Regions from separate parts of the Cytobacillus sp. FSL K6-0129 genome, predicted to be linked through region 3. Evidence: riboswitches for the same ligand, from Rfam matches in the RefSeq annotation. Region 3 holds a riboswitch; each other region holds the start of a gene.
The links. A riboswitch is a leader RNA that binds a small molecule or an ion and turns the genes downstream of it on or off. The one in region 3 is predicted to bind cobalamin.
Positions count from the first base shown of each region.

Region 1: linked by a shared signal. The riboswitch ahead of MHI57_RS21005 (hypothetical protein) and the one ahead of MHI57_RS03220 (acyl-CoA dehydrogenase family protein) in region 3 are both predicted to bind cobalamin.
Region 2: linked by a shared signal. The riboswitch ahead of MHI57_RS17560 (ABC transporter substrate-binding protein) and the one ahead of MHI57_RS03220 (acyl-CoA dehydrogenase family protein) in region 3 are both predicted to bind cobalamin.

Region 1 covers NZ_JBBOXM010000001.1:4,122,381-4,125,664, reverse strand. Annotated here, with positions in the region: gene MHI57_RS21015 (bifunctional 2-methylcitrate dehydratase/aconitate hydratase) at 1-423, opposite strand, end outside; gene mmgD (citrate synthase) at 440-1,561, opposite strand; gene MHI57_RS21005 (hypothetical protein) at 1,506-1,781, opposite strand; cobalamin riboswitch at 1,945-2,147, opposite strand; gene MHI57_RS21000 (MarR family winged helix-turn-helix transcriptional regulator) at 2,375-2,818, shown strand; gene MHI57_RS20995 (MFS transporter) at 2,835-3,284, shown strand, end outside.
Region 2 covers NZ_JBBOXM010000001.1:3,487,774-3,491,057, reverse strand. Annotated here, with positions in the region: gene MHI57_RS17570 (heme ABC transporter ATP-binding protein) at 1-101, opposite strand, end outside; gene MHI57_RS17565 (FecCD family ABC transporter permease) at 109-1,167, opposite strand; gene MHI57_RS17560 (ABC transporter substrate-binding protein) at 1,133-2,095, opposite strand; cobalamin riboswitch at 2,203-2,382, opposite strand; gene MHI57_RS17555 (hypothetical protein) at 2,436-3,215, opposite strand.
Region 3 covers NZ_JBBOXM010000001.1:656,425-659,708, reverse strand. Annotated here, with positions in the region: gene MHI57_RS03225 (YhgE/Pip domain-containing protein) at 1-441, shown strand, start outside; cobalamin riboswitch at 727-911, shown strand; gene MHI57_RS03220 (acyl-CoA dehydrogenase family protein) at 1,113-2,780, shown strand; gene MHI57_RS03215 (NAD(P)-dependent oxidoreductase) at 2,795-3,284, shown strand, end outside.

The DNA.
Region 1 (3,284 bases), 3.5 Mb from region 3:
TTCAATCATTTTAACTGGCTCTTTACCAACTGAAAGACGTTGCCTACTTAAATAATCTGCAACTGCCAAAATACCACCAAGGTTGTCAGAAGGATGCCCCCATTCAGCAGCTAACCATGTATCATTGTAATCCAGCCAGCGAATCATACAGCCAATATTAAATGCACCTCTAATGGGGTCTAATTCAAATGATGTACCAGGGACTCTTGTTCCATTAGGTACAACCGTTCCTGGCACAACAGGACCAAGTAGTTTTGTACATTCAGGATAATCAAGCGCTAATATTCCACAACCAATTGTATCGAGCAAGATATAATGTGCCGTGCGATAAGCCTCTTCACTTGTTATTTCATAATCCAATACATAATCAGCAATTTCCGTTAAAATAACATCGGTTTCAACCTTTTCATTCGTTTTCAGCATTTACTCGTACTCCTCCTCAATTTGGTAAAGTATGACGTGCACCTGAATAAATGACCCGCGGTCTAAATAAGCGGTTGTTTTCATGCTGTTCAATGACATGGGCACATAAACCAACCGTTCTTGCACTAAAGAAAATCGGTGTGTAAAGTGGGATAGGAATTCCTAACATGCCATAAACCGGTGCGGCATAATAATCTAAATTAGGGTATAGCCCTTTCTCAACTTCCATGATTCTTTCTCCTGCTTCACATTTTCGAAGCAACGAATCATCTCCATTTTGTATGGATAACTCCTGTAGAGCTTCCTTCATTATTAATGCTCTTGGGTCCATTTTTTTCATATAAACTCTATGACCAAAGCCCATAATCTTTTCTTTTTTAAATAGTTTTTTATAGAAGAGACCTTCCACGCCAGCGACACTTTCCGCTTCATTCAACATGTACATAACCGCTTCATTTGCACCGCCATGCAAGCTACCTTTTAAACTTGCAACTGCGCCCGTTAACGCTCCAAATAGATCGGATTGCGTGGAAGCAATTACTCTTGCTGCAAATGTTGAGTTTGGCATTTCATGTTCACTATATAAAAGTAATGATTGGTCAAATACTCTTTCTTCTAAATCGGAAGGTACTCTACCAGTTAACATATAGAAAAAGTTGGCACTATATGATAGGGATTTATCCGGTTCAATTCTCTCCAGACCTTGTAATATACGATAACTGTTAGCTACAATTGTCGGAACTCCGCCAAGTAGACGATAAGCTCTTTCTTTATTTGCTTGCTTCGACCTATCATCTAAGGTCGAATCATATCCAGCCAAGCTTGAGATGCCAGTGCGGAGCCCATCCATTGGATGTGTTCCTTTTGGTAAATGAGTAAAAACCTCCATTACGGCCGTTGGTATTTCATAATAGGACTTTAACGTATTAGCTAATGAATTTTTTTCCTCGTCTGTTGGTAATTGATCTTCTAGAAGTAAATGGATAATATCTAAATAGCTTTTCGTTTTTGAAAGTTGAATTAAGTCATAACCTTTTATGACAATCTCTCCATGAACAGTATCTAAAAATGAGATGCTGGTCTCAGAAGCTATGATTCCCTCTAACCCTGGTATATACTTCTCCTCCATGCTCACAATCATTTTCCTCCCATCCAATTACATCGTGCCTGACAATGCTGTAAGCCCTTTCAGCATTCTTTAAATATATTTGGATCTTCTCTTCTTCTACAGAGAGTGTTCGGATGTCTTCTTTATACTGATCTAATACTTTTCTTAAACTATAACTCTCAGCAGAATAGCTGTTCATCATGATCGTTGATTTCATTATGTTCACATAATAAGGAACGGTTCCAAACAAAGCTTTTTCCTCCGTTCTTGCTCACCTTTTTACCATATCAATCCATTAAAAAAACAACTTCTAGAAAGAAGTTGTTAAGTTCAAACGAATACTAAAATAAACATGCGACCTTGGCATGTATTCATTACCCGTACTTAACACCTCCTATATCCACGTAGGAATTGATGTTTACACTAAACAGGCAGGTCTCCTGGCTTATGGTCAACATGATACGAAACCTTCCCATCTCCATTTTTAGGAAACAGTGGTATCTTTCATATCACTCGCAAATACAGTTGCGGGACAGCGACGGAATCCAACCGTACTTCCCTTTTAAGTAAATAGACAAGCTAGCATTCTATTTACACCTATTTTTGAAAATATTCAATTGTTCTATTTAAATATATCAATATTTTAGAAAATTGACAATTATTTTCTTAATTGTACTACTTTTCACTTTTAACTAACACTTGTTATTATAACAATTTAAATGTCGCCTACAAACATCTCTTAAAAGAAATACAATTTTAACATAACATTTACCATTTTACAGAAAAAAATCTATCGCCCATAGACAGACAAGACGGCTTTTTGTTATAGTATATTAGTTACCATTGATAACTATTTTAAATGAGGTGAATATTATTATTGCTAGCCAAAGGTTCTTTCATCACTTTATGATGCTTTATCGCCCTTTTGAGAATAGACTAAACAGCTTATTAACGAAACATCAATTACAACGGGCACAGTGGACAATTCTTTATTATCTCTACCATTTTGGTCCAACAACTTTAGTAGAGATTGCTGCATATCAAGGTGTCGAAAAGCCAACAGTTACGAGGACCATAAATCAGCTTGAGGAATATGGATATGTAGAAAAAATCCCAAGCATGGATAAACGTGAAAAGAAAATGAAAATAACGAACGAAGGTGAACGCATATACAAAAAAATCCGCATTCCGATTGATCAGTTCGAAATGGAAATATTAGAGGGAATCACACCTGAGGAACAAGAAGAATGTATTCGTATTTTTGATAGTATTAAAAGCAATTTGTAAGGAGGAAGAAAAGAATATGAGTTCAACAAAAGAAAAATTATGGACCAAGGACTTTATCACCGTTTCTTCCGTAAACTTTTTTCTAACATTAGTGTTTTATTTATTAATGGTTACGATTGCGGTGTATGCCGTTGAAGCACATCATGCGACCGCCAGCCAAGCTGGCTTAGTTACTGGCATATTTATTATAGGAACATTGGTAGGAAGATTGTTTATCGGTAAATATATTGATCGTATTGGACGGAAGAAGACTTTAATCATTGGCTTACTATTATTTAGTTTATCAACAAGTCTTTATTTTATTGAAATTGATGTCAATTTCTTACTTATTACCCGCTTTATCCACGGTTTAACATTAGGGATGGCAAGTACAGCAAGTGGTACAATTGTCGCTTCAGTTATACCGCAAACAAGGAAAGGTGAAGGAATCGGCTATTTTAGTATGAGTAATACTTTAGCGACAGCA
Region 2 (3,284 bases), 2.8 Mb from region 3:
CCAAGTATGCCGAATAACTGTCCTTTCTCTACTTCAAAGGAAACATCATGAATGACCTGCTTGCCTCCATAACCACCGTTAATTTTTCGTAAGCTATACATCATCACATTATCCTCTGCCTTCCGCTCTTCTTTTAATTAGAATGATAGCAAAAACTGGTGCACCAATTAACGCAGTAATGACACCAATAGGTAACTCAGTAGGTGAAATGACTGTTCTTGCAAATAAATCAGCAAGTATTAAAAACCCCGCACCTGTCATCATCGATAAAGGAAGCAAGTGTCTATGGTCTGGTCCCCATAGCAATCTGGTCAGATGCGGAATGACTAAGCCGACAAATCCGATTGTACCTGACACTGCTACAGCGGCACCAGTTAAAATCGATCCGGCAATTAAGACCATCATCTTACGTTTCTGTACATTCACCCCGATATGACGAGCTCTTTCTTCGCCGAATGACATCGCATTTAATTCCTTGCTATTAGCAATGAGCATCGCAGAACCAATGATAAAGAAAGGAAGGATGATTTGAACATAGTCCCAACCTCTCATCGATACGCTTCCTAACAACCACCCAATAATCTGTCTCAGTTCATCCCCGGTTAAAGCAATCATTAAGGAAATAAATGCACCTAGAAAAGAACTGAAGATAATACCGGTTAAAATGATTGTCTCTACTCTCATGCCACGATCAATTTGTCGCGCAAAGAAAAGGACAACAATTATCGTTAGAAAAGCTGTTGTAATACTAAATAACGGTAAAGTAAAGGTGCCAACAAACGGAATGGATAAACCGAGAAAGATCGTTAATACAGCACCAACAGAAGCTCCTGAAGACACCCCCAATGTATAAGGGTCTGCTAAAGGGTTCCTTAATAAACCTTGAAAGGCAGCACCTGCTATTGCAAGTGATGCCCCGACGAAGCCCGCCAATACGACTCTAGGCAAGCGAATATTCATAACAATATTACTATGCATTGGATTAACATCATTACTTATCGGTAAACGTAAGATTTCCGCTCCAATGATATTGAATATATCTAACGGTAGCACTGAAACAGTCCCTATAGAAATCCCCATCATCATTGCTACACATAAGAAAACGAACGCACAGAGATAAGCAACACCTCTATTATTTAAATACTTCTGGGTAAATCGCTTTTGCAAGCTCCTCTACTCCTTCTACAAGTCTAGGACCTGTACGAGTTACCTTATCAGAGTGCACATCATAGACTTGCTTCTCTTTAACGGCTGTTACATCTTGCCAACCTTCTCGACTTAAAAGGGTTTCTACCGCATTTTCCGTATAATACCCGTATGTAGTGATAATCACATCAGGATTTTTTTCGATGACAGCTTCCTCGTCAATTTGTGGCCAACCTTCTTCTTCAATTACATTTTCCGCTTGGATCAAATTGAGCATATCATCAATAAATGTTTTTTGACCGGCAGTATATAAAGAAGGAGCTGCAGAGATTTCTACAAAGACAGATTTTTTCTCTTCAACAGACTTAGCTTTTTCTTCGATTTCTGCCAAACGGGTTTTCATTTCCTCAACTGTTTGACTTGCTTCTTCTGTTGCTCCTGTTGCTTTACCAATCATTTCAATGGAATCATATACTTCTTCAAAATTCTGTGCATCATTGACAATTAGAACAGGAATACCAGCATCTCTTAATTGATCTAAGCCTTCAGTACTATTATGCGCTCCTGAATTATGTGCTAATACAACATCTGGATTTAAAGCAATAATTGCTTCTACATTAAATTCTTGTCCACCGATTTTTTCTATATCAGCTACTTCTTCTGGATAATTATCAAAATCAGATACACCGACTACCTTCTCACCTAACCCTAATTCGAAAGCGATTTCAGTATTACTCGGGATTAATGAAACAATCGCTTCTGGTTCCTCTTCAATCACCACTTCTTGATCCGCAGCATCCGTTAATGTTACAGGAAAATCGCTAGTTTCAGTACTCTCTTCAAACTTCTCTTCTCCATCTTTTTTCGGTTCAGCTGTGTCATTCCCACATCCAGCAAGAATACCTGCTGATAGTAGAATCGAGACTAAAAATAAATACCATTTCTTCATGATTGACCCTCCTTAAAATATAAAACATCCCCATTAGTAGGAGATGTTTGGAAGGAATAATCACGACAAAGAAGCCTTACCAAACACCCCCTATCCTCGTAGGTTACAGTGTTTATGGAAGATAGGCAGGTTTCCTGGCTTATGGTTTATAATCAAAGGCTCCTCCTATACAACATATATAGCAGTTTTCTTTGTTTATTAACCAGTTACAGTGGCGGGACCGCATTGGTTTTACACCAATTTCCCCTATTAAGTCAAAAATTGACACCTATTTCCTTAAATCTACAATTTTCTGTCGATTTTATTATACCTTATCATATTTTGTGGTGCATTATTATTTTTATGAATCAGTTACTTGCCATTCTTTCAGTTTTTTATCAAAAACCAATCTCGCGTCTGGAGTGGCTTCCTTCCTCATTGCTTCGAACTCATCATACATATCATCCATATTAGCGAAATCTCCAACTGTCCAGAGCGGTATATTAATTTTTGTACGTGTCTGCTCACTCTGTTCAAAAGAAATTACCAGGCCTTCCTTCATTAAATTTCTTAATGCCCTTAACGCGCCTTCTGGAACTTGCGGATATGTTTTTTTCTTTTTTAGGCCTAATAAAGATTTTTCTACTTTTAAATGCTCCATCTTCATAGCAGCAACGTCGCCAAGCATTTTGTAAAAGTCCTGCCAGTCTCGGTAATAGACCTTATTTAACCAACCGTCATCATGCGCTAAATAACAATAACGATTGCTTAAATGGTTATAGAAAGGTTTCTTTAAATGCTCCTTTACATGACTAAGATATAGGAGCTCAGCAATTGCTTGAGCAGGCAATTCATTTAACGATTCTTCCTCCTCGAAATCTATCCAGCAAAAATCACCATAACTATAAACATCTTCGTTTATTAGTGCTGGCAGGTCTTCATGAGCCACCCAATCAAACATGGTATGTACATTCAGTTCCCCATTATCATACTGATGCTTCACTAATAGAAGATGCCCTGTCCTGTTCTGTAATGATTGCATAAACTCAGAAAATTCAATTCCATAAGAAATAACGGACTGGTCCTTTTCGTTTAATAAGATATAGATGAGATCTCGAACACTATGATTTTTCTTTCGCAATTTAGAAACCTCCGAACTGAAAATAGAAAGACGAAGAGCAAATTAAATTGTACCACCTTTGTTATTACC
Region 3 (3,284 bases):
AAACAATTGACATCTGGTGTTGAAGAAATGGTATCTAACTATAATCAATTCCACCAAGGGTTACTTGCTTATACAGGCGGTGTTTCTGAATTAAGTACATCATATAATGACATCCATGAAGGAATTAGCGGTTCTCTATCTGGAGCTGAGCAACTAACCAAAGGAGCTGGCTCGCTTCATAATGGAACTGGACAATTACATGATGCAACTAAAGACATTCCTGATGAGGTGACAAAAGAAGTGGATGAAATGATATCGCAATATGATAAATCTGATTATGAGCCAATTTCTTTTGTATCAGATAAAAATAATGAAAAGTTGGAACTAGTCCAATTTGTCATCCAAACAGATAAGATTAAAATAAAAGATAACAAAGAAGATGTAAAAGAAACAAAAGATAAAGTAGGATTCTTCGAGAAACTTCTTAACTTATTTAAGTAAACTTGAAAAACACGCCACTGCAATCTAGGAGGCGTGTTTCTCTTTTTGGTGGTAAATTTATATAAACCTTTCATGTTACATCAAACGATCGGTCAAAATGAAGAATTAGGCTTTCTTCTACTCGGGTTGTAGGAGTGGATTTAATCAATGACTCTAGCTTATATTGTGGTTGGAAGAAAAATGATAAAGAGCCTAACTTTTTCATCATTTTAAGCTGAGAATACATATTCTAAAAAATAAATTGTAAATTTTCCGAAAAATTGATATATTGTTAGTGTGAAAACTAAATAAGCTAAATAAACAGGTGCTTGTTCATCAAGCTTAAAAGGGAAACCGGTTAGACTCCGGTGCTGTCCCGCAACTGTATATGCGAGCGGATTGTACATAACCACTTATTCATTATTGAATGGGGAAGGAGCAAATCCGCCACGACCATAAGCCAGGAGACCTGCCTGTTTTAGCCAACATCATTACCTACGCGGATAGGGGGTGTTAAGTGCGGATAGAAGAACATGTATATAACACTACACATGTTTATTTGTTTGTCCACTCGTTACTTAACAACTTCTTTTAATAGGAGTTGTTTTTTGTTTGAAGGAGGTTTGCTTCTTAGTACTGATTTGAGCAAGCGCTCAATCAAAGGAGATAGAAAGATGTAAAGGGAGTGCACGATGGCGAAGCTAAAAAAAACGCTAGAAGAAAAGGGAGATATTTTTTCTCCTGAAGATTTTCTTGAAGAGGAACAACTCATTGCACAAACGGCAGAATTATTTATTAAGAATGAAGTGTTGCCCCAAATAGATTCATTAGAAAAAAAGAACTATGAAGTGGCTAAGAATCTGTTTAAAAAATCAGGGGAACTTGGTCTACTTGCTATTGATGTACCTGAAGATTATGGCGGGTTTGCACTTGGTAAAAAATTATCCGGGCTTATTGCTGAAAAGATAGGATACGGTGGGGCTTTTAGTGTTTCCTATAATATTCATGTAGGTGTTGGTACATTACCGTATGTTTATTTTGGTTCAGAAGCACAAAAACAAAAGTATTTACCACAACTCATCTCCGGGGATTGGATTGGTGCTTATGCCTTAACGGAAGCAGGAGCTGGATCAGACGCACTTTCACCTAAAACAAGAGCTATTTACAACAGCAAGAGTGATAGTTGGATAATAAATGGGGAAAAACAATGGATTACCAATGCTCACATAGCAAATGTGTTTGTTGTGTTTTGCCAAACAAATGACGGGATGACTGCTTTTATTGTTGAAAAAGACACAGCAGGCGTATCTATTGGTGTAGAAGAAGAAAAGATGGGTATTCATGGATCATCAACAGCTACACTTATACTGGAAGATGTCGTTGTGCCATCCGCTAATATACTAGGAGAAAAAGGAAAAGGTCATCAAGTTGCCATGAATATATTAAATCTTGCTAGATTGAAGCTAGCTTTCTCGAATATTGGCACAGCTAAACAAGCCTTCAACTTTTCTCTAAACTATGCGAAAGAGAGGCAACAATTTAATAGAACGCTGGTTGAATTTACTTTGATACAAGAAAAATTAGCTGATATGGTGACATCTATTTATGCAAGTGAAAGTGCCGCTTATCGCACAGCAGATATGATTGATCAAGCTCCAACGGATGAAGGAATCACCTCTTTAAAAGCATTCGCAATGGAATGTGCCATAAACAAAGTGCGATGCTCTGAAATGCTTGGGCATGTAACAGATGAGGCCGTTCAAATTCACGGTGGATACGGTTATATGAGAGATTACGATGTTGAGCGACTATATAGGGATGCTCGAATCAGTCGTATCTTTGAAGGAACAAACGAAATCAATCGCTTAACCATAGCAAAAAACTTACTTCACAAACACTCATCTAAAGATATCACAATCAATACCCCTACACCATTACACCAAGATAGAAACAGCCAATTTATTGAGTTAGGAAAAGAACTGTTATCGCTGTCTTTGGAAGCGGTTTCAAATGCAAAGATTGATATAAATAGAGAACAGCAGTATGCACGTCTTTTAGCTAATATCATCACAGAACTATACACAATGGAATCGACTTATATGCGGACATCAAAACTGCAACATCGAAAACAAAATCAAAAGTGGAAAGATTTAGCGACTGATATTATATGCGAACAATGCTTTCAATATTTGAAACAACAAACGATTAGCCTGATTTCAGCAGCGATACTTGATGAAAAAGAACGATTCGTTGCATTCACAAACATTGAAAATTACCAAATCCCACTCTACAGCAATCTGTTATTGAAAAAAAGGCAATTAGCACAAATACTTATTGATCAACCAAAATTACTGAAATGAAGGGAGCTTAAATGATGGGTGAGAAAATCGGTTTTATTGGATTAGGGAATATGGGTTTACCGATGGCGCAAAGCTTATTATCAGAAGGCAATGAAGTGTACGGCGTCGACCTCAACAAAGATGCTGAAGCGGCATTGCTAAGGTCGGGAGGTGTGATTGGATTATCTATCAATAATATCATAAAGCAAGTAAATTTTATTTTCACAAGCTTACCTTCAATGAAAGCGGTGGAAGAAATCTATTTAGGTGAGGAAGGATTGATTACAAAAGGACGTGAAGGCATTGTCCTGATTGATACAAGTACGGTTGCTCCTAGCTTGAATCAAAAATTAGCAGAAGAAGCAAAAAAGAAGAGCATTCATTTTCTTGCTGCTCCTGTCAGTGGCGGTGTAATCGGTGCTGAAAATCGTACTTTAACCATTATGGTCGGTGGTCCTAAAAAAGCTTTCGAGCAATCCCAACCATTGTTAAATATTCTTGGAGAGAATATTTTTCATGTGAATG